One region of the Agrobacterium sp. NPDC058088 genome, then DNA from elsewhere that is predicted to be linked to it. Evidence: riboswitches for the same ligand, from Rfam matches in the RefSeq annotation. Region 1 holds a riboswitch; the other holds the start of a gene.
What was found. A riboswitch is a leader RNA that binds a small molecule or an ion and turns the genes downstream of it on or off. The one in region 1 is predicted to bind FMN.
Positions count from the first base shown of each region.

Region 2: linked by a shared signal. The riboswitch ahead of ribB (3,4-dihydroxy-2-butanone-4-phosphate synthase) and the one ahead of ribB (3,4-dihydroxy-2-butanone-4-phosphate synthase) in region 1 are both predicted to bind FMN.

Region 1 is NZ_JBHVSU010000006.1:176,633-187,983, forward strand. It holds gene ACFVTJ_RS17620 (DUF4112 domain-containing protein) at 35-463, shown strand; gene ACFVTJ_RS17625 (methyl-accepting chemotaxis protein) at 871-3,366, opposite strand; FMN riboswitch at 3,569-3,718, shown strand; partial or broken gene ribB (3,4-dihydroxy-2-butanone-4-phosphate synthase) at 3,837-4,478, shown strand; gene ACFVTJ_RS17635 (SDR family oxidoreductase) at 4,640-5,428, opposite strand; gene ACFVTJ_RS17640 (sugar ABC transporter ATP-binding protein) at 5,443-6,921, opposite strand; gene ACFVTJ_RS17645 (sugar ABC transporter substrate-binding protein) at 7,038-7,967, opposite strand; gene ACFVTJ_RS17650 (ABC transporter permease) at 8,100-9,080, opposite strand; gene ACFVTJ_RS17655 (transketolase) at 9,489-10,298, shown strand; gene ACFVTJ_RS17660 (transketolase family protein) at 10,298-11,254, shown strand.
Region 2 is NZ_JBHVSU010000001.1:650,937-662,287, forward strand. It holds gene ACFVTJ_RS03200 (sulfite exporter TauE/SafE family protein) at 1-496, shown strand, start outside; gene ACFVTJ_RS03205 (ABC transporter ATP-binding protein) at 601-1,527, shown strand; gene ACFVTJ_RS03210 (ABC transporter permease) at 1,524-2,285, shown strand; gene ribB (3,4-dihydroxy-2-butanone-4-phosphate synthase) at 2,373-3,014, opposite strand; FMN riboswitch at 3,133-3,282, opposite strand; gene ACFVTJ_RS03220 (TIGR02281 family clan AA aspartic protease) at 3,432-4,139, opposite strand; gene ACFVTJ_RS03225 (DUF1289 domain-containing protein) at 4,136-4,327, opposite strand; gene ACFVTJ_RS03230 (adenosylcobinamide-GDP ribazoletransferase) at 4,347-5,132, opposite strand; gene cobT (nicotinate-nucleotide--dimethylbenzimidazole phosphoribosyltransferase) at 5,285-6,319, shown strand; gene ACFVTJ_RS03240 (diacylglycerol kinase) at 6,328-6,732, shown strand; gene pdhS2 (two-component system sensor histidine kinase PdhS2) at 6,792-8,327, opposite strand; gene ACFVTJ_RS03250 (thermonuclease family protein) at 8,437-9,030, shown strand; gene ACFVTJ_RS03255 (uracil-DNA glycosylase family protein) at 9,023-9,676, shown strand; gene ACFVTJ_RS03260 (Lrp/AsnC family transcriptional regulator) at 9,747-10,235, shown strand; gene ACFVTJ_RS03265 (aliphatic sulfonate ABC transporter substrate-binding protein) at 10,522-11,351, shown strand, end outside.

The DNA.
Region 1 (11,351 bases):
TTTCTCACAACGTTTCCCGGTGTCGGAGATTACTGTGGCAGCACGAACTTGGAATGCAGGCGGTTTTGGTACAAATACCTCTGGCAGCACATTTGACGTAGAACAGCGTCTTTTAAAAATGCGCCGCCTATCCCGCATATCACGCCTGATGGATACGGCAGTTGGCATTCCCGGCACGCGCCTCCGCTTCGGGGCCGATTCCGTACTTGGGCTCGTTCCAGTCGTCGGTGATGGAGCTGGCGCGCTCGTCGGGCTCTACATTGTCAATGAGGCCCGCCGGCTCGGTCTTCCGCAGGATAAACTCGCAAAGATGATTGGCAACGTGGCGATGGATTCAATCGTCGGCAGCGTGCCGTTATTGGGCGATCTTTTCGACGTCTATTTCAAATCGCATCGCCGCAACGTCCAGATCATTCTTGATCATTTCGGTGTTCGGCCGGAAGAATTGCGGCCAATGCGGTGAGCGATCTAAAGAGATGAGGATACGCATGTTACAGCGTCGGATCACACTTTCCTTCGCAACTACGCGAGTCCTTCCTTCTCAGAAGCCCCAAGTCATACGCTCGACCATGTCCAGCCCAGCGACACATCCCGCGATCAAAAGCGGACTGACGTTTGGAGCCTGTATAGCTGCCATCGCTCTTCGAGGGACATGAACCTGCGAGCAGTCAGTTTTAGCGACCGCTGTTTCGTAGCCGACGGCTATACTCCCGGACGGGCTAGCCGTGACGCGGCCACACCATCTTACCGAAATCTGCCGCTGTTTCCGGCAGCGGATCACACGTTCACTTGCCGGCCATGAAATACCACCGTTCTTCTTGGGGCAGTCGTATGGTGAGACTGGACAAAGGTGATCGCCAAATTTTTGCGTTACGCCGCAGCGGCCCGCAGTCCCGTATTCGTCGAGCGGCGGGTTGCGAACTGCCCTACCATCTGAGCCAGCTTTTGGGTCTCATGTACGAGAGTTTGCGATGCCGCGCTTGTCTCCTCAACCATGGCGGCATTCTGTTGCGTAACCTTATCCATCTCGTCGCCCGCCGTGGAAACTTCACGGAGGCTTAACGCCTGTTCCCTGGCCGCCATCGCAATCTTGTCTACGATGGCGGTAATGCCGCCCACTTGCTCACAAATTTCCCTAAGTGATGTCCCCGTCTCTCCGACGAGCTTCACGCCTGTTGTGACCTGGGCTGTCGAGGTTGAAATCAATCCCTTGATTTCGCGAGCGGCTCCCGCAGATCTTTGGGCAAGTTCGCGTACTTCTTGCGCCACGACGGCGAAACCTTTGCCCGCGTCCCCGGCACGAGCAGCTTCAACCCCTGCATTGAGAGCCAGCAGGTTCGTCTGGAACGCGATTTCGTCGATCACACCGATGATGTTGCCGATCTTTGCAGACGAGCCCTGGATTTCGCCCATCGCACTGATTGCACGCTCCACCACTGCTCCACCACTTTCGGCGTTCGTCTTGGCAAGCGCCACAGACTTCTGGGCATGGCCTGCACCATCCGCGGTGGCGTTGATGCCGCTGGTCACCTCACCAAGAGCGGCAACCGTCTCTTCGAGAGAGGCGGCCTGCTGCTCCGTCCGGCGTGCAAGATCGTTAGAGGCGCTTGATATTTCAAACAATCCCGACTGGATCGTCCCGACGCTCAGGATGACAGCATCGATTGCCTCCTCCAAAGTGGAAACCGCGCTGTTGAAATGGTCTCTGATCCCCTCATATCTCGAATCGACCACTCCGACGCGCGCTGTCAGATCCCCTTTGGAGAGTGCATCCAGACCACCCGAAATTTGGCGGAACGCATGTTCCATTGCCTGCGCTTCACTCATACGTTCGGCTTCACGTTCAAGCCGCATAGTTTCCGCCTGCAGCCGTTCGCGGTCAGCCTCGGCTTCGGCATTGATCCGGGCGCGGTCATTTTCCTGGAACACTTGCAGCGCGCCGATCATCTCCCCGATCTCATTGTCGGTTTTGGCGAGCTTCAGATGTGTATCGGACTCCCCCCTGGCCAGCCGCGCCATTGCCTGCGCGACTTGCATCATCGGCCGTGCAACGGACCGGACCATGAAGAACGCAATAGCCATAGCCAGTAAGAGGCTGAACAAACCAGCACCCCACATCCAGGACGTACCCTGATTGCCCTGAAGCTCGGATTTCGACGCAATTTCGCCCGCAATCTCGACAATGCCATCGGTGACGCTCTTTGACGTCGAGACGACCAGCGAGGCTTGCTGATCAAACGATGCCAAATTCGTCTTCAAGGCGTTGAAGGTCTCGTTCAGCTGGGCAAGGCTGGCGGTCATATCATTGCCGGACGTCTTGGCAAGCATGCCGCCCAAAGCTTGCGCCTTTTTCAGGCCTGCAGTGACGGTCACGGCGGCGTCATCGGATGGTCGGAGGCGATATCGCTCGACTTGAACCAGGGTATCCTTTAACACATTGGCGAAGTTGCGTGCAGTTCCGGACACGATACGCGCTTTGGATCGCGCGTTGTCCTTCTCGCTTTTGGAAGCCAGTTCCGTTTCTGCCGATATGCGTAGCGCTTCGTTAAGCTTCTGAGAAGCAGCAGAACTTCTAGTGAAAAGCGCAAAGTCGTACGTCGATGACAAAGCGGCGCCGTTGTCCTTGGACAGGGCCGTCTGGATCTCCGCGAAGGTGCTTGCCAGGCTGCTGACGATCGGCTGGATGTTTGGTGTTCCACCAAGCTTAACAACTTCAGCCAGGCTGACCTCGGCACGAGCCATAGGTTCTGCGATCTGATCGGGCGATATCTGGTTACCCAAAGCGGAGGCTTTTACCAGTGCCAGTTCGACAGCATTCATTGCGTTGCTGAAAATGCCGGCGTTTTGGATGAGGATGCGGATGGTATTCAGAGTTATCAATGCGTTGTTCGAATTGGTCTCGGCTTGGTTGGCGATATCCTGGGCACTCTTTTCAGCCTGCTCGGCCAAGGAGACCAAGCTTCCGGTCGCATCGCGCAGAGCAACGCCTGCGTTCTGAACCGCGTCCTGGGATATTGCGAGAGCTTTGACCGCATTCGACATCATCGAGATGCCATCCGAGAGCTGCGAGCCTTGTTCTTTTGACAGCGCCAGAGAATTGAGCGTCGTCTGCGCCGTCTCGAGGGCGCTGGTCGCTTCATCGATGCGCTTCGGTTCTTTACCGACAAGATACTGAATAATAGCGCCTTCAGCCTGATTGGCTCCAATAAGTACCTTTGACGTATCCACTGTCTGAGATACGGCGCCTGCCAGGCTTCCGATACCTCTAATTCCGACAAATGCCACCAGGAGAACCGATATGAGCAATAAAGCCATCCCACTCGACGTTCTGAAACCGATAGATTTCGCTTTTTGGGACAATTTCATGCTCTAACCTCTCTCCCGCAGCGTAACGTCGCCCAAGCACCCATTTAATGCTAAGGAGAATGGATAAAAAAGTGCTTAAATGCTCTTGAGAAGATCAGAAACGCAAAAGGGCACAGTATACTGCCGACGCTTTCTTTTCATGCGCAAGGCCTGCGTGAGGTCATTGCCTCTTGATTCCCTCTCATTTGATAATTTATGTTGAGCTTGTTCTCAGGGCGGGGTGCAATTCCCCACCGGCGGTATCGGGATTTTCCCGGAGCCCGCGAGCGCTTCCGGTCTCCAAAGCCGGAAGGTCAGCAGATCCGGTGAGAGGCCGGAGCCGACGGTATAGTCCGGATGGAAGAGGACAAGGCATCGGATACCCGCGTTTAGCGGGCTCGAATTGCATTGTTCGCCCAAGGGATATTTGGCGCTTCGTGAAGCGCGAAAATGCCGCAAAACGGCATAACCCTTGAAAGGCTTGAAAGAAAATGACCATTGCCAAGATTGAAGACGCCATCGCCGCCATTTCCCGTGGCGAGATGGTGATTGTCGTCGACGACGAAGACCGTGAAAACGAAGGCGATATCATCGCCGCCTCCGACAGCATCACGCCACAGCAGATCGCCTTCATGATGAACCATGCACGCGGGCTGATCTGCGTCGCCATGCCGGGCGAGCGCCTCGATGCGCTCGACATTCCGCTGATGGTGCCGCGCAACACCGAATCCATGAAGACGGCCTTCACCGTGTCCGTGGATTACATCCCAGGCACCACGACGGGCATTTCCGCCACCGACCGCGCAAACACCGTACGCGCGCTGGTATAGGAGGTTTCGCGCCCGGATGATTTCGCCCGCCCGGGCCACATTTTCCCGCTGCGCGCCAACCTGGAAGGCGTTCTCGGCCGCACCGGCCATACCGAAGCGGCCGTTGATCTCTGCCGTCTTGCCGGAAAATACCCTTGCGGCACCATCTGCGAAATAGCCAATGATGACGGCACCATGGCCCGCCTGCCTCAGCTCAGGCTCTTCGCCGAACGCCATGGCCTGCTCATCGTGACCATCAAGGATCTGGTTTCCTATCTGAAGGGTGAGATCGTCGAAGAGGTGGCGCAGAAGCAGGTCGCCTGATCTGCACGCACTGTGTCCCGAATACGAAAACGCCCGGCAAGCGCCGGGCGTCGATCTGATGGAGCAGGGTCCGAAACAAACTGGCGGTCAGTTTCGCAGCCGATACCCCGTCTTGAACATCCGGCCCACCACGCCGAGGCAGAGCGCCAGAAACAAAAAACCTACCAGCAGCAGAAACCGCCATCCACCAGCAAATCGACACCCGTCACGAAGCTCGCTGCATCTGACAGCAGGAAGATCGCCGGACCGACCATCTCATCCACGCCTGCCATGCGCTGCATTGGCGTCTGCTCTTCGAACAGCTTGGTCTGATGCACCATTTCCGGTCGGGTATTCATCGGCGTTGCCGTATAACCCGGCGAGATGGTGTTAACGCGGATGCCGCGACCCACCCACTCCATCGCCATGGATTTCGACATGTGGATGACGCCTGCCTTCGAGGCATTGTAGTGGCACTGCATCAGCCCGCGATTGACGATGACGCCGGACATGGAAGCGATGTTGACGATTGCGCCGCGCCCGTTCTTCAGCATGGCGTTGGCTTCCGCCTGGCAGGACAGGAAAACGCCCTTCAGATTGATGTCCATCATCGTCTGGAACTGGCTTTCCTCCATCTCCTCGGCAGGATTGGCATTGGCGATGCCGGCCGCATTGACGGCGATTGAAAGCGCGCCAAGCTCGGCCTCAGTACGCGCAACCGCTTCAGTCAACGCCTCTTTGCTGGTGACGTCAGCCGCAATCTGGACAGACTTGCGGCCGGCTTTGGCGATGAAGTCGGCCGTCTGCGCCAGACCGTCATCGGTGCGGCGGTCGAGCAGCGCGACATTCGCGCCGGACTGGGCAAGCCCCATGGCGATCCGCTGGCCGATGCCGGAACCGGCGCCGGTGACGAGCGCCACCTGGCCGGAGAGATCGAACAGTTTCGGCGCATTGAGGGTGATGGTGGACATCTTTATTTCCTTCTTCAGATGGTTGCCAGTTCCATGACCGAGACATCGTTTGCTTCGTCGCGGTTGAGGATGCCGGCCTGTTTTCCCTGCGCGAGCACGAGGATGCGGTTGGAAACGCCCAGCACTTCCTCCAGATCGGAACTGACGACGATAACGGCAACGCCGCTTTTCGCCAGACCGACGATGATATCGTAAATGCCAGCCCGCGCGCCGACATCAATGCCGCGCGTCGGCTCGTCCAGCACGACAACGCGGGGATTGCGGGCAAGCCATTTGGCAATCACCACCTTCTGCTGGTTGCCGCCCGAAAGATCAGAGGCCGGCTGTTCGCTGCGCCCCTTCACGCCGAACTTTGCGATCGCCTCCTTTGTGAAGGCCCGCTTGATGCCGGGTGTGATCCAGCCGGAGCCGACGCGGTCAAGATTGGCATAGATCAGGTTTTCACCGATCTCGTGCTCCACAACCAGCCCCTGCAGTTTGCGGTCTTCCGGCACCATGACGATACCCCTGGCGATTGCGTCTGCCGGGCCTTTCAGCGTCAGCACCTTGCCATCCAGAAGAACCTCGCCCGCACTGGTCGGATCGGCGCCGGAAATGGCGCGCACCAGCTCGGTGCGACCGGCACCGATCAAACCGGCAATGCCAAGGATTTCGCCGGCGCGAACGCCGAAGCTGATGTCGCGGAAGGCGTTGGTCGCGCCGGTCAGTCCCTTGACCTCCAGCACTACCTTGTCCTGCGGCTCCGGCAACGCCGGGAACAGGCGCTCCAACGAGCGGCCGACCATGCTTTCGACGATGGTGCGCACCGGCGTCGCGCTATCGGCAAACTCGTGCACACGCTCGCCATCGCGTAAAACAACGATGCGGTCGGTGATCTGTTTGATCTCTTCCATGCGGTGGGAAATATAGATGATGCCCACACCCTCGGCGCGCAGCTTGCGCACCTGCTCGAAGAGCGCCTGCGTTTCTGCGCCGCCAAGTGCGGCCGTCGGCTCGTCGAGGATCAGGAGCTTGGCGTCCAGCGCCAGCGCCTTGGCGATTTCAATCAGCTGCTGATTGGCAGTCGAGAGACCCGCCACCTTGCGGGTTGCGGGAATGTGAAGGTTGAGGCGTGCCAGCTGCTGTTGGGCTCTGCGCACCATTTCAGCCCGGTCAACGATGCCGTTCTTCATCGGCCAGCGGCCGATAAACACATTCTCGGCTATGGAAAGCTCGGGAAGAAGCTTGAGCTCCTGGTGAATCAGAACGACGCCCTTGTCGATCGCCGCACGCGGTGAGGACGGCGCATAGGGTTCACCGCACCATGTCATCGTGCCCTCGGACGGTTCACGCGAACCGGCGATGATGCCTGAAAGCGTCGACTTACCTGCACCGTTTTCACCCAGCAAGGCCACCACTTCACCGGAATAAACGTCGAGATCGACGTTTTTCAGGACTTCAAGCGGACCGTAACGTTTGCTGATGCCACGGAGCGAAAGAACCGGCTCGCGCATGACGGGACCTCCCAGGACACGATCGCGGCGGAAATACGCCACGCCTTTGTCCAAATTGCATAAAAACAAACCAGTGAGAGCCCCGCGCATCCCAGCGGACGCGCGGGGCGGATGCATCAGGGATGGTTGGCGATAAAGCCCGCGACGTTTTCCTTGGTGGTCAGTGTCGCATCGGAAAGCTGCACGGCCGGAACTTTCTCGCCGCCGACGATCTTGACGGCCATCTCGACAGCCGTGCGACCCATCTTCTGGGTCTGCTGCGTCGCGGTCACGTCGAAGACACCATTCTTCAGCGCCTCAAGGGCCGCCGTATCACCATCGAAGCCGCCAACGACGATCTTCTGCGAGGGATTGGCAACCTTGATCGCCTGTGCCGCGCCGAGCGCCAGACCGTCAGCCTGGGCAAAGACGATGGAGATATCAGGATTGGCCTGCAGCATGTTCTGCATGATCTGGAAGCCTTCATCCTGGCTCCACATGTTGGACCACTGTTCGGCAACGATCTTCACGCCGGAATTGGCCTTCACCGATTCCATGCATCCCTTCGTGCGGTCGACTTCCGGCGTCGTGCCCTTCTGGCCGTGGATGATGACCATCTTGCCCGAGCCGCCAGCCTGCTTGATGATGTAATCGCAAACCGCCTTGGCGGAAGCGACGGAATCGGTGGCGAGGAAGGTATCACCCGGCGCGCCATCGGCATTGCGGTCGATGTTGATGACCGGCACGCCGGCGGCTTTCGCAAGCTTCACGGGAACGGTGGCGGCAGCGGCGCCAGCCGGAATATAGATCAGTGCGTCGATATTCTGGGTCAGCAGATCCTGGATCTGGTTGACCTGCGTCGGGCCGTCACCTTTGGCGTCAACGGTCACGACGGCAATGCCGCGCGTCTTGGCTTCGGCTTCGACGGCCTGCTTGATCTGGTTGAAGAAGTTCGCCTGCAAATTGGCGACGGCAAGGCCGATCTTCTTGACTTCTGCGGCATTGGCCTGGCCGAGCGACAGGGCGAGAAGGGCGGCGGATGTCAGCAGAATGCGTGAAAATTTCATGATTATTCCTCCATTTGTTGATTGTTGACCTTCGGGCAGATCGAACCTCCTCCCCTCCGGCCGTTTTTCACGCCTCCCTTGCCGGGAGGGTCGTTTATTGCGCGGACGGCTCAGCGCCATCCGCAAGCAAATTCAGCTTCTGCGGCGACGCAATGTTTCAGCACCCACGGCCAGCACGATGACGACACCGATGATGACCTGCTGCAGAAAGGGAGAGACGTTGAGCAGGTTGAGGCCGTTGCGCAGCACGCCGATGATCAGCACGCCGATCAGCGTTCCGCCGATGCCGCCTGCACCGCCCGAAAGCGAGGTTCCGCCGATGACGACGGCCGCAATCGTATCCAGCTCGTAACCGAAGCCGCTGGAGGGCTGCACCGAGTCGAGACGTGCCGCAAGAACGATACCGGCAAGACCGGCAAGAACCGCACAGGCTACATAAACGCAGATCGTCACCAGCGGCACATTGATGCCGGCAAGGCGCGCCACTTCCGGGTTACCGCCGACCGCAAAGACCGTCCGGCCTTCCGAACGGAAGCGCAGGAACAGCCAGGAAACAAGAACGACGACGAGCATCAAAAGCACGGTCGCTGTCAGCACGCCGAAATGGCGGTCGATTGCCAGCATCATGAACCAGTCAGGGAAACCGACGATCTGCTGTCCATCGGTGATCATGTTGGCGATACCGCGCGCCACCGACATCATGGCCAGCGTGGCGATGAAGGCCGGCACCCGAAAAGCCGTAACCAGAATACCTACCACGAGGCCGCAGGCGGCGGACGCGATCAGCGCCAGCACGATGGCCATGCCCATCGGCATGCCCGCCACATTGGCCGTCCAGCCCACGATCATCATCGACAGCGCCAGAACCGAGCCGACAGACAGATCGATGCCGCCAAGCAGGATCACGAAGGTCATGCCGACGGCCATGATGCCGAGAACGGTGATCTGGTCGAGAATGTTGAGCCCATTGCGCAGCGACAGGAAATTCTCGCTGGCGAAGGTCAGAAACACGCAGAGCAGCAGCAGGCCCAAAAGAGGTCCGGTCGCTCCGCTCAACCAGGCAAGCGGGCTCCTGGTGTGCGTGACCCCCTCATTGCGTTCAATCGCGGACATGGCTCCTCCCGGTGACAGTCTTGCCTTTTTTAAACCGATTAGAATAATTATTCATCATCGGTGAAACATGCATAAGCTAGTTTCGAGAAGGTTGTCAATAGGGCCTTAATGGCGAGGCCTGTCGCCCCTCCCCTCATTCCTGTGCTTGTCACAAGAATCCAGCCGACGCACGTCTGCGAGGCGAAAAGACCCCCTACAGCCCAAGGACGTAGGCTCGCTGGTTCCTGTGACAAGCGCAGGAATGAGGGCTGCGTGGGTATCCGCCGCTTGGGATGTTGCACCATCCCCATGCCCGCTCACGCGGATCTAAACAGGACAATTTACAATTCGAGCTTGACAGAAACGGCATCTCTGCAATTATATAAATAGCTGTATAAATATTCACACGCATGTTTTGAAGAGGATTCCATGCAGTCCCAGGAGCTAGAGCGCATTGCGCGCCAGATTCGCCTTCGCGACGTACAGGCTGTTTTCGAAGCGGGTGCGGGCCATGTCGGCGGCGAAATGTCTGCTATCGACATCATGACGGCCCTTTACTTCCGCGTCCTGCGCATCTGGCCGGATGATCCGAAAAACCCTGCCCGCGACCGTTTCGTGCTTTCCAAGGGCCATACGGCCTGCGCGCTGTATGTGACGCTTGCCAAGCGCGGTTTCATCCCGGAAGAGGAAATCTCCACTTTCCTGCGGCCGAATTCGCGCCTCAACGGCCATCCGAACTGTAACAAGGTTCCGGGTGTGGAAACCAATACCGGCCCGCTCGGTCACGGACTGCCGGTTGCCGTCGGCATGGCAAAAGCAGCCAAACTTTCTGGTGCGAACTACCACACCTATGTGATGACCGGCGACGGCGAGATGCAGGAAGGCTCCAACTGGGAAGCCATCATGTCCGCCGCACAGTTCGGCCTGAACAACCTGACGCTGATCGTCGATCACAACCGCTTCCAGCAGGGTGCGGCGCTTTCGGAAACCAATGATATCGCACCGCTTCGCCCGAAGCTGGAGGCTTTCGGCTGGGAAGTCAGCGAAATCAACGGCAATGCCATGGTGGAAGTCGTGCCGGCGCTGGAGCATCGCGGCGACCGTCCGCATTGCATCGTCGCCCACACCAACAAGGGCCACGGAATTTCCTTCATGCAGGACCGCGTCGACTGGCACCATAAGGTTCCGAGCAGGGAACAATATGAAATCGCCGTCAAAGAACTTTCGGAGACATTGTAATGAACGCGCCCGTAACCGCCGCCAAACTGTATGACTGCCGCGACGCCTTCGCCGAAACGCTGGAAGCGCTGGCCGCCGGCAATGACAGGGTCGTCGCCGTCTGCAACGATTCGGTCGGCTCCTCAAAGCTCGGCGGCTTCAAGTCGAAATTCCCCGAGCGCCTCGTCAATGTCGGGATCGCCGAACAGAATATGGTCGGCGTTGGCGCCGGTCTCGCCAATGGCGGCCAGCTGCCCTTCGTCTGCGGCGCATCCTGCTTCCTCACCGGCCGCGCGCTGGAGCAGATCAAGGCCGACCTTGCTTATTCCAACGCCAATGTGAAGCTGATCGGCATTTCATCAGGCATGGCCTATGGCGAACTCGGCCCGACGCATCATTCCATCGAGGATTTCGCATGGACCCGCGTTCTGCCGAACCTGCCGGTCATCGCCCCTTGCGACCGCATTGAGACGGCGGCCGCAGTCAAATGGGCGGCAGACTATGCCGGGCCCTGTTTCCTGCGCCTGTCGCGCGTCGGCGTGCCGGATCTGCTGCCGGAAGGCCATGTCTTCGAACTTGGCCGCGCCAACCTGCTGCGCGAAGGCTCCGATGTGACGCTGATCGCCAACGGCACGCTGACGCACCGCATCGTCAAGGCCGCCGATATTCTCGCCAGCCGTGGCGTCAAGGCGCGTGTGCTGAACATGGCGACCGTGCGTCCCATCGATGAGGCGGCGATCGTCGCAGCAGCGAAGGACACCGGCGCGATCCTGACGGCTGAAGAACATTCGATCTTCGGCGGCCTCGGCTCGGCCATTGCCGAAGTCGTGGTCGAACAGGCCCCCGTACCGATGAAGCGCCTCGGCGTTCCGGGTGTCTTCGCCCATACCGGTTCGGCCGAATGGCTGCTCGATGAATTCGGCATGGCGCCGGCCGCCATTGCGGATGCGGCCGAAGCGCTGATCAAGAGAAAATAAAGTCTCCTCCCAGAGTCGTCGCGTGTCTTCGGATGCGCGGCGACACCCTTTCTGCAATATCGTCGTTTAATCGCCGCAAGGCGGAAACGAAAACTGC
Region 2 (11,351 bases), on a different contig from region 1:
TTCCAGCGTCGCATTGCGGCTGATCTTCGCCTTCATCGCGCTCGCGCTCGCCTTCCGCATGATCGTCAACCGGGCGAGCTGGCACCTCGGCTCCGATCTGCCGAAAAACCCGGCCCGGTTTCTGGTCGGCACGGGTATTGGTCTTTTGTCCGGCCTGATGGGCGTCGGTGGTGGGGTGATGAACAATACCTTCATGACGCTTTACGGACGAACGATCCATCAGGCCGTCGCCACCTCTTCCGGCGTCGGTGTGCTGATCTCGCTGCCGGGGCTTCTCGGCTATATCTGGGCCGGCTGGGGCGATGCGGGCCTGCCGCCGTTTTCGACCGGTTTCATTAACTGGATCGCCGTGGTGCTGCTCATCCCCATCACGCTTCTCGTCGCGCCCTATGGCGCGCGGCTTGCCCATGCGCTCAGCAAAAAGCAGCTGGAGCGGGCCTTCGGCGTATTTCTGGTCTTTGTCGCCGCGCAGTTTTTCTACAGCGTTTACGGCTGATTTTCCGTCTGCGTCGAACGCAGTGTTCAGCCTGCCGGGCTGGCTTTTGCAACCTCTGCGGCCTATATGGCGTTCATCTCACTCGATTTTCAAAAGAGTTCGTCATGAATGCCATTGTTTCGATACGGAATTTGACAAAATCCTACGCAAATGGCTTTCAGGCGCTCAAGGGTGTCAGCCTCGATATCAGGCAGGGTGAAATCCTTGCACTTCTTGGCCCGAACGGCGCCGGCAAGACGACGCTGATCTCCATCGTTTGCGGTCTCGTCAATCCGGGTGAAGGCTCGGTGCTTGTCGGCGGCTATAATGTGGTGAAGGACTTCCGACAGACCCGTGCGCTCATCGGCCTGGTGCCCCAGGAACTGACAACGGATATGTTCGAGACCGTGTGGAATACGGTCAGTTTCTCTCGCGGCCTGCACGGGCAGAAGAAGAACCCGGGACTGATCGAAAGCATTCTGAAGTCCCTCTCGCTGTGGGACAAGAAGGACAATATGCTGCGGGAACTGTCCGGCGGCATGAAGCGCCGCGTGCTGATCGCCAAGGCGCTTGCGCATGAGCCGAAGGTGCTCTTCCTTGACGAGCCGACCGCTGGCGTGGATGTGGCGTTGCGCCGCGACATGTGGAACGTCGTCGCCGATCTACGCTCCAGAGGCGTCACCATCATCCTCACCACCCATTACATCGAGGAGGCGGAAGAAATCGCCGACCGGGTGGGTGTCATCAATGGCGGCGAATTGCTGCTGGTGGAGGAAAAGACGGCGCTGATGAAGAAACTCGGCCGCAAGCAGCTTTTCCTCGCGCTTTCCCAGCCTGTGGAGACGTTGCCGGAAAGCCTTGCGCCCTTTGGACTGACGCTGTCCGAGGACGGATGCACCATCACCTATGAAATCGAGGATAATGGCGAGCAGGGCCGCATTGCCGATGTTCTCAGCGCTCTTTTCGCCGCCGACATCCATTTCAAGGATATTTCCACGCGGCAGAGCTCGCTTGAGGATATCTTCGTTTCGCTGGTGGGAGGCCAGAAATGAATTTCGAAGCCATGAAGTCCATCTACCTGTTTGAGATGGCGCGCACCCGCCGCACCCTGTTGCAGAGCGTCATTTCGCCTGTCATTTCCACCTCGCTTTATTTCATCGTGTTCGGAACGGCGATCGGTTCGCGGATTCAGGAGGTTGGTGGAGTTTCCTATGGCGCGTTCATAACGCCCGGCCTCATCATGCTGACGCTTCTGACGCAATGTATCAGCAACGGCTCCTTCGGCATCTATTTTCCCAAATTTACCGGCACGGTTTATGAGATATTGTCCGCGCCCGTGTCGATGACGGAAATCGTCGCTGGTTACGTTGGCGCGGCGGCGACCAAGGGGTTGATGATCGGCACGATCATCCTGATAACCGCATCGTTCTTCGTGGATATCACCATTGCGCACCCTTTCATGATGATCCTGTTTTTCGTGCTGACGGCTGTCAGTTTCAGCCTGTTCGGCTTCATCATCGGTATTTGGGCGTCGAATTTCGAGCAGCTGAACCTCATTCCCATGTTGGTCGTGCCACCGCTGACCTTCCTTGGCGGCAGCTTCTATTCCATCGACATGCTGCCGCCCTTCTGGCAGACGGTCAGCCACTTCAACCCGGTGCTTTATCTTATCAGCGGTTTTCGCTGGAGCTTCTACGAGATCGCCGACGTCAATCCCATCATCAGTCTGGCGATGATCACGCTGTTTCTGGCGGTCTGTCTCGGCGTTGTCGGCTGGATGTTCAAGACGGGGTATCGGCTGCGCAACTGACAGCCAGTTTGTTTCGGACCCTGTTCCATCAGATCGACGCCCGGCGCTTGCCGGGCGTTTTCGTATTCGGGACACAGTGCGTGCAGATCAGGCGACCTGCTTCTGCGCCACCTCTTCGACGATCTCACCCTTCAGATAGGAAACCAGATCCTTGATGGTTACGATGAGCAGGCCATGGCGTTCGGCGAAGAGCCTGAGCTGAGGCAGGCGGGCCATGGTGCCGTCATCATTGGCTATTTCGCAGATGGTGCCGCAAGGGTATTTTCCGGCAAGACGGCAGAGATCAACGGCCGCTTCGGTATGGCCGGTGCGGCCGAGAACGCCTTCCGGGTTGGCGCGCAGCGGGAAAATGTGGCCCGGGCGGGCGAAATCATCCGGGCGCGAAACCTCCGATACCAGCGCGCGTACGGTGTTTGCGCGGTCGGTGGCGGAAATGCCCGTCGTGGTACCTGGGATGTAATCCACGGACACGGTGAAGGCCGTCTTCATGGATTCGGTGTTGCGCGGCACCATCAGCGGAATGTCGAGCGCATCGAGGCGCTCGCCCGGCATGGCGACGCAGATCAGCCCGCGTGCATGGTTCATCATGAAGGCGATCTGCTGTGGCGTCATGCTGTCGGAGGCGGCGATGATATCGCCTTCGTTTTCGCGGTCTTCGTCGTCGACGACAATCACCATCTCGCCACGGGAAATGGCGGCGATGGCGTCTTCAATCTTGGCAATGGTCATTTTCTTTCAAGCCTTTCAAGGGTTATGCCGTTTTGCGGCATTTTCGCGCTTCACGAAGCGCCAAATATCCCTTGGGCGAACAATGCATTTCGAGCCCGCTACACGCGGGTATCCGATGCCTTGTCCTCTTCCATCCGGACTATACCGTCGGCTCCGGCCTCTCACCGGATCTGCTGACCTTCCGGCTTTGGAGACCGGAAGCGCTCGCGGGCTCCGGGAATATCCCGATACCGCCGGTGGGGAATTGCACCCCGCCCTGAGAACAAGCTCAACATAAATTATCAAATGAGAGGGAATCAAGAGGCAATGCTTTGCCGGATTCTACTTACGCGAAATTCATACCCCCATTATCGTCGAAACGGGGTATTTCTTTCCGGCGCCGTGTGGCGGGGGGAGTGCAGTCCGGGAGGGCTGGCCCTATCGGTCGCGCAGCCGCAATTCGTCGGTCTGCATCTGCAGCGAACCGAGCGTGGAGAGGTAGCTCATGCCGAGCAGGCTCTGGCCCAGTTGCCCATCCTGGGCAACGAGGGCGGGAATGTTGCGTCGGGTGATCGGGCCGATGCCGATTTCGGACAGGGTGACGGGTGCTGCTGCCGTGCGGCCGTTCGCAGTCATCACAGGCACGGTATAACGCAGGCCTCTCGTATCAATGCCGATTGCGTCTGCGTCGGCATTGGCGAGCACCACCGAGCTTGCGCCGGTATCGACCAGCATATGGATCGTCTTGCCTTCGACGGTGACATTCGCCTCGAAATGGCCGCTCATTGATTTATGCAGCACGATTTCCTGTTCGCCACCCGATGTCGTCACCACCACGGCGCGGCCGGGCATGAGGCCGCTCAGCAATCGGTCGCCGAAGGATTGCAGGTCGTAGCGATAGAGATAGAGCGAGGCGAGACCAAGGATGATGACCAGCCAGGCGGCGAGTTGGCGGATTACGGTACCGAGGCTGCCGCGCCTTCCCGCCAGAATGCCGGCCGACAGGAGGCCGGCGATGGGCAGAAGATAGAGGACCTGGGCGAATTGATCATTGTCGATACCGAGCGTCCGGCCGCCGTCGTGATTGATGAGCAGCAGGCCAAGGCCGACGGCCAGCAGAAGGAGAACGATGGTCAGCCTGTTCATGCGGTATGTGTCTCCTCGGCGGTCTTGCTCAAATTTTCCAGTCTCTGCGGCAGCGCCCGCATGATCGTGCGGCGTTTCTCGTCGCCAAAGCCCGCCCAGCCGCCGATTTCATCCAGCGTGCGGCCACAACCGATGCAGAGGCTGTTGGTCGCGTCCAGGCGGCAGATATGGATGCAGGGTGTTTCCATGGCGTTCTATATCAGGCCGTCACGCCGCAAGGGCAAGGGCGACGAGGGTAACGATCTCCGTGATCTGCTGGCAGGCGCCGATAGTGTCGCCGGTATGGCCGCCAATCTTGCTTTCGCAAAGCCGGCCGAACAGCACAGCCGCAAGGACGGCAGCGGCCAGCACGAATGCAATGGCAACAAGCGGCAGGGCGTGCAGCGTGAAAAGCAGGAAGAGCAGCAAACCCGCCACCATCGCGATGTTTCGTTCACTTTCGCCGGGCTGGCCGGCGTCGGCGGCGATGCCGGAGGTCTTGGCGCGGGGCAGGGCCTGCCAGTGCCACACCATCAGGGCGCGGCTGAGGACGAGTGCGGCAATCAGGCAGGCGGCGGCGGTTTTTCCCGGCAGGGTCTCGACCAGCGATGCGAGTGCGGTAGCGCGTAGCGCGAAGGACAGAACCATCGCGATGGTGCCATAGCTGCCAATGCGGCTGTCCTTCATGATCTCAAGGGTGCGGGCCTTGTCCTTGCCGCTGCCGAAACCGTCAGCCGTGTCGGCCAGCCCGTCCTCATGCAATGCACCTGTGATGAGCGCCGTCAGGCCGATGGCAAGCCAGCCGGTGAGCTCAGGCGATGCGTCGAAACCTGCGAAAATCACCACCAGGAAAGCGGCGGGCAGGGCGATCAGCAGGCCGGCGGCTGGAAAGGCGCGGGCGGTGCGCCGCATCGACACGCCGTCATCATTGTCGAAAAACCGCGAAGGAACCGGCAGGCGGCTGAGAAAGGCAACGGAATGCATGACATCTGTTATAAAATCCCCGGCCTTCATGCTCTCTCCGCTGCAGTCGCTGCATTTCCGGTTGTTCCGCGGCGCATCCGCGATTATGAGAGGCGCAACAAAGACCGATTTGCCGGAAAACACAAGTTCCGGACGCATGAGCCCATGCGAAAGCCAACCCGGTGACGAGAGAGACAGACATCATGAGCATGAGCGGATTGCCCTTCGACGATTTCCGCGCGCTGTTGCGCGAGCTTCCCGGCCCGGACACGCACGCGCTTGTGGCGGCCAAGGAGCGCAATGCGCAACTGACCAAGCCTGCCGGCTCGCTGGGTCGTCTGGAGGAAATCGCCATGTGGCTGGCCGCATGGTCCGGCCGTTCGCCCGCCGTCACCCGTCCACTGGTGGCGATCTTTGCCGGCAATCATGGCGTGACCCGGCACGGCGTCACGCCCTATCCGACCTCTGTGACCCAGCAGATGGTGGAAAATTTCGCGGCAGGCGGTGCGGCGATCAACCAGATCTGCGTTGCCAATGATCTCGGCCTGAAGATTTTCGATCTGGCTCTGGATTACCCGACCGGCGACATCACCTGCGAGCCGGCGCTTTCGGAGCGCGACTGTGCCGCCACCATGGCCTTCGGCATGGAAGCGATTGCCGGTGGGACCGATCTTCTCTGCGTCGGCGAAATGGGCATTGGCAACACTACGATTGCGGCTGCGATCAATCTGGCGCTTTATGGCGGCACGGCAGAAGAATGGACCGGCCCCGGCACCGGTTCGGAAGGCGAGGTCATGGCCCGCAAGATCGCCGCCGTGAAGGCTGCGGTGGAATTCCACAAGGACCACCTGTCGGATCCTCTGGAAATCATGCGCCGCCTCGGTGGGCGCGAGATCGCGGCGATTGCCGGCGCCATTCTTGCTGCCCGCGTGCAGCGCATTCCCGTGCTGATCGACGGTTACGTGGCGACGGCCGCTGCCGCGCTTCTGAAGGCTGCCAATTCTTCGGCGCTTGACCATTGCCTGATCGGCCATGTCTCGGGTGAGCCGGGTCACCTCGCCGCCGTCGAAAAGCTTGGCAAGACGCCGCTTCTCGCGCTTGGCATGCGGCTCGGTGAAGGTACGGGGGCAGCACTTGCCGCCGGCATCGTCAAGGCCGCTGCCGCCTGCCATTCCGGCATGGCGACGTTCGAGGCGGCGGGTGTGGACACCCGCATCAGCCCGCGTACCGATCATTGAGGCCTAAGATGGACGCGACGCCGCAAAACCCGCAACCGGAACCCGCCTTTCGCAAGGAAAAAGGCTGGCGGCATCTTTTCGCCGCCGCCCGTTATTCCGTGCAGGGGCTTGGCCGTCTGTGGCAGGAAGCGGCGTTCCGCCATGAAGTTCTCGCCTTCGGCGTGGGGCTCGCCCTGCTTCTGGTGGTCGGAGCACCCTTTGCGCATCTTCTCGTCTTCACGGTGCTGATGCTGCTCCTGTTTTCGGTTGAGGCGCTGAATACGGCGATCGAAGAGCTGGTGGACCGCATTTCGCCGGAAATCTCATCGGTTGGACGGCATGCCAAGGATCTCGGCTCCTTTGCCGTCTTCTGCCTGTTGCTGGCGAACGGATTTTTCGTGCTCTATTCGCTGGTGACGACGCTGTTCTTCTGAGGTCGTTAGCCTCAAGGCATTTCCGGACGGAAAACCGGGCCACTTTTCCTTGAAACACCCTAAGCGAAGGACCGGCGGCGTGGCTGGATGGCGTGGGTGTCTTCCACGGCCGGCAGGCTCTGCAACACACGTTTTGCCGGGAGGATGGCGATGCCTTCGGTGCCCTCGCGCAACTTCGATTTCAGGATGAACTGGCCATCATGCTTGGCGAGGATGGCTTGAACAATGGGCAGGCCAAGGCCGGTTCCCTGTTCCGCACTCTTGATCGCAATCGATCCCTGACCGAAGGCCGACAGCACCACGGGAATTTCCTCTTCGGGAATGCCGGGGCCGTTGTCCCTGATCGAAACATATTGTCCGCCGCCCGCCGTCCAGCCGGCCTTCACGAGAATCTCGCCGCCCTGCGGGGTGAATTTCACCGCATTGGAGAGCAGGTTGAGAATGACCTGGCGGATCGATTTCTCATCGGCCCAGACTTGGGGCAGGCTGCTTTCGAACTGCTGGGAAATCCGGATATTTTTGGCGCGGGCGCGCAGCTGGATCATGCCGATGCAGTCCTCGGCGATTTCCAGCATAGAGATGGATTCCTCGTTGAGATCGTAGCGACCGGCCTCGATGCGGGACAGGTCGAGGATTTCGTTGATGAGATCGAGCAGATGCTGGCCGGAGCGGTGGATATCGCCGGAATATTCCTTGTAGAGCGGGTTGTTGAGCGGGCCGAGCACCTCTGAAGACATGACCTCGGAAAAGCCGAGAATGGCGTTGAGCGGGGTTCTGAGCTCGTGCGACATGGAGGCGAGAAAGCGCGACTTTGCCAGATTGGCCTCTTCGGCGCGCCGCCGCGCTTCGTCGGACACCGAATTGGCGACTTCAAGTTCGGCGATCAGGTCGTCCTTCTCCGTCTGTGAGGAGAGGAGCTTGATGCTGGTCTGGTAAAGCCGGCTGGTGATGCGATGGCAGAACAGGATCGCCATGCCGAACATCAGCGCCAGACCGACATCGAAGGGATTACGCGAAAGTGCAGAAGTCATGCACAGTGCAGCCAGCACCGGCAGGAAGGTCATGAAAATTGCCCGCCGCAGCATGAAGCTGGTCATGGCGGTGAGCGAAAGGGCGATCAGCAGCGTCGCACCCTTGAAGAAAAGAACGAGTGTCGGGTCGTTGCGCACCGGCTCTGCCAGTGCGAACATGGCCCAGGCGCAGCCGACGAGGATCTGCATGCCAAGCAAGAGGTTTTTCCAATGCCGGAGATTGTCGTCCGTGATCTCCTGCTTGGCCGCCCGTTTCGCCAGCACCAGCGACATGGCGTGAAAGCTCAACGCAATCAGCGACCAGATGATCAGGCTGATATCGCGGGTTATGTAAACGCCGATGATGGAGGCAAGCACGATGAAAAGCGGCATGATCATCGCGCCCTGCAAGGCTTCGGCGATGTGCATGGTCAGCATTTCGCGTTCATAGGCTTCGTTTCCGCCGGCCCCCTGCTGCAGGCGTTCGCGCGTCGTCTTCACCGTGTCGAAAACCGCCTTGTTGCGGTGTTTTTTCGACCGGTCGACGATGATCTTGTCGGTGGACGTGCTGACGCTTTTACTCATTGTTACAACGCGGGGGTCACATGAACACTTGCAGGTTACGCCCAAAATCTTAAGAAGATGCTGCCGTGAAAGGATTTGTTTGCCATTTCTGACAAGGGTTTGTTGTGACATGAGACGAAATGGAGGCAGGCGCGGGAATTTTTCGGCAATTCGCGATGGCGGGCTTTTTCTCGCCACGGTTTTTTTCGGCATTCTCATTGCGGCCAAGCTCGACCAGATCAACAGCGAGACCCATGTCGGCCGTTTCTTCGTGATAGACGGCGATACGCTTTCCAAGGGAGACGAACGTTTCCGGCTTCTCGGCATCGACGCGCCGGAGCTTGCGCAGACATGCCTGCGTGGCGGCGAGAGCTGGCCGTGCGGCACGGAGGCGCGTGGGGTGCTGCGACGGCTGGTGACAGCGCGGGATTTTTCCTGTTCCGGCAGCTCGAGGGACCGTTACGGGCGGCAACTCGTTTATTGCACCGCGGATGGCAGGGATGTTTCTTCGGAAATGGTGTCGGCGGGTTTTGCCGTCGCATCAGGCTATTTTCAGTTTTCCAGCGAGCAGGCGAGGGCACGGCGGGAGGGGCGGGGCATCTGGGCGGGAGAATTCGAAAAACCCTCCGAATGGCGGCGTGAACACCGTGCGGCGGATTTGGAAACGCCGGCGGCAGGCTTTTTGACCGTCATCCGCCATTTTCTGGGGTGGGATCATGGCTGAGACGAAGCGATACCCGTCATTGCGGGATGACGGGCTGGATGGGCTGCGTGGCGAGATCGCCCGCTGTCGTGTCTGTCGCGACGCTCCACTGAGGGGAACGGCCGATCGCCTGCCGCATGAGCCGCGGCCGGTGGTCGTCATGTCGAGGACGGCGAGGATCGTGATCGCCGGGCAGGCACCGGGCTTGCGCGTGCACGAAACGGGAATACCCTTCAACGATGCCTCCGGCGACAGGCTGCGGCAATGGCTCGATGTCGACCGGGAGACGTTCTATGATCCGGACCGTTTCGCCATTGTGCCCATGGGCTTCTGTTTTCCCGGTTATGACGACAAGGGCAGCGACCTGCCGCCACGACGGGAATGTGCGCCGTTATGGCGTGAGAGGGTGATGGCGGCGATGCCGCAGGTGGAGCTGATCCTGGCGGTCGGGCAATATGCGCAGGCCTTTCACCTCGGTGAAAGGCGCCACAAAACCATGACCGAAACGGTGCAGAACTGGCGCAGCTACCTGCACGCCAATTCCGGCCCCGGCATCTTGCCGCTGCCACATCCAAGCTGGCGCAACACCGGCTGGCTGAAAAAGAACCCATGGTTCATGGAAGAGTTGCTTCCGGTTCTGCGGCAATATGTGGAAATGCGTATTTAGTGAAACAATTTTCTGTTTTTTTGCGAAAATTAGTGTAATGAAAGGAAATTAATTCAGGAGGGTAGACGCATTGGATCGCCTAGACCGTAAGATTTTGCGCATTCTGCAAGAGGATTCCACGCTGGCCGTTGCCGATCTGGCAAAAAAGGTCGGCCTTTCCACGACGCCCTGTTGGCGGCGTATCCAGAAGATGGAAGAAGATGGCGTTATCCGCCGGCGGGTGGCGCTGCTTGATCCGGTCAAGGTCAACACCAAGGTCACGGTTTTCGTCTCCATCCGCACCGCCTCCCATTCGATCGAATGGCTGAAGCGTTTCTCCGAGGTGGTTTCCGAATTCCCGGAAGTTGTCGAATTCTACCGCATGAGCGGTGATGTCGACTATCTGCTGCGCGTTGTCGTGCCCGATATCGCCGCCTATGATGCTTTCTACAAGCGGATGATCGCCAAGATCGAAATCCGCGACGTCTCCTCCGCCTTTGCGATGGAGCAGATCAAATATACGACGGAACTGCCGCTCGACTACATGCTGCTGGATAATCCCAAATCCGGCGAAGAGTGAGCCGTCGCCGGTCAGTTTTTTGATCAATGCCCTTTCCCGCCGCCGGGGAGGGCATTTTTATTTTGCCTGGCCTTCAGTCACTGATCGGGCGAGCTGGGGTCTGATCCTGCCGGAAGGTCCGTCCGGTATGCAGCGCGCCGGCGCGATAATCTTATTCCGCCCATACCGACAAATTCGCACATTCAATTCTCTTCGCGCCGTCTCCGCGCAAAGCGGGATTTTGATAAAATCTCTCAAATATCTACGCTTTTAATATCTGATGATGGCAACAGCGAGGGATATGGACATGATCACACGACGCGGAACATTGGGATTGCTTGCGGGTGCGACGGGGGCGGTGTTTCTGCCGCATATCCGCCGGGCAAGTGCCGCGACCACCACATTGCGGATTGGCTGGCAGAAAAATGGCGTAATCGCACTGGCGAAAAGCCAGGGTGCGCTGGAAGCGCTGTTGAAAGACCGGGGCATCGAGGTCAAATGGTCGGAGTTTTCTTCCGGACCGCCTCTTCTTGAAGCGTTGGGTGCCGGTGCGCTGGATATCGGGCCGACCGGCGATGTGCCGCCCCTTTTCGCGCAGGCCGCCGGCGGCAATCTGCGTTACGTCGGCACCTACAAGGCGGCGGCGGGCGGATCGGCAATCCTCGTACAGAAGGATTCGCCGCTGAAGACGCTGGAGGACCTGAAGGGCAAAAAGGTCGCCTTCAAGCGCGGCTCCAGCGCCCATAATGTCACCGTCAAGGCGCTGCGAAAGGCAGGGCTGACGTTGGCAGACATCACGCCCGTCGATCTTGCCCCGCCGGATGCGGCGGCCGCTTTCCGTAGCGGCAGCATCGACGCCTGGTCGATCTGGGATCCCTATTTTGCGGTGGCGGAAAAGGAGCCGACGACGCGGGTTCTTTCGACAGCCGAAGGTATCGTCGATCCGTGGAGCTACTTCCTCGCCAATGGCGATTTTGTTGAAAGCAATCCCGATCTTGTGCCGTTGATCCTCAAGGAACTGGCGAACGTCGGCGCGAAAGCGCAGACCAACATCGACGCGACAGCCAAATCACTCGCGGCCATTACCGGCGTTCCAGAGGACGTCACCAAGGTCTCGCTGACGCGACCGGGCGCCGA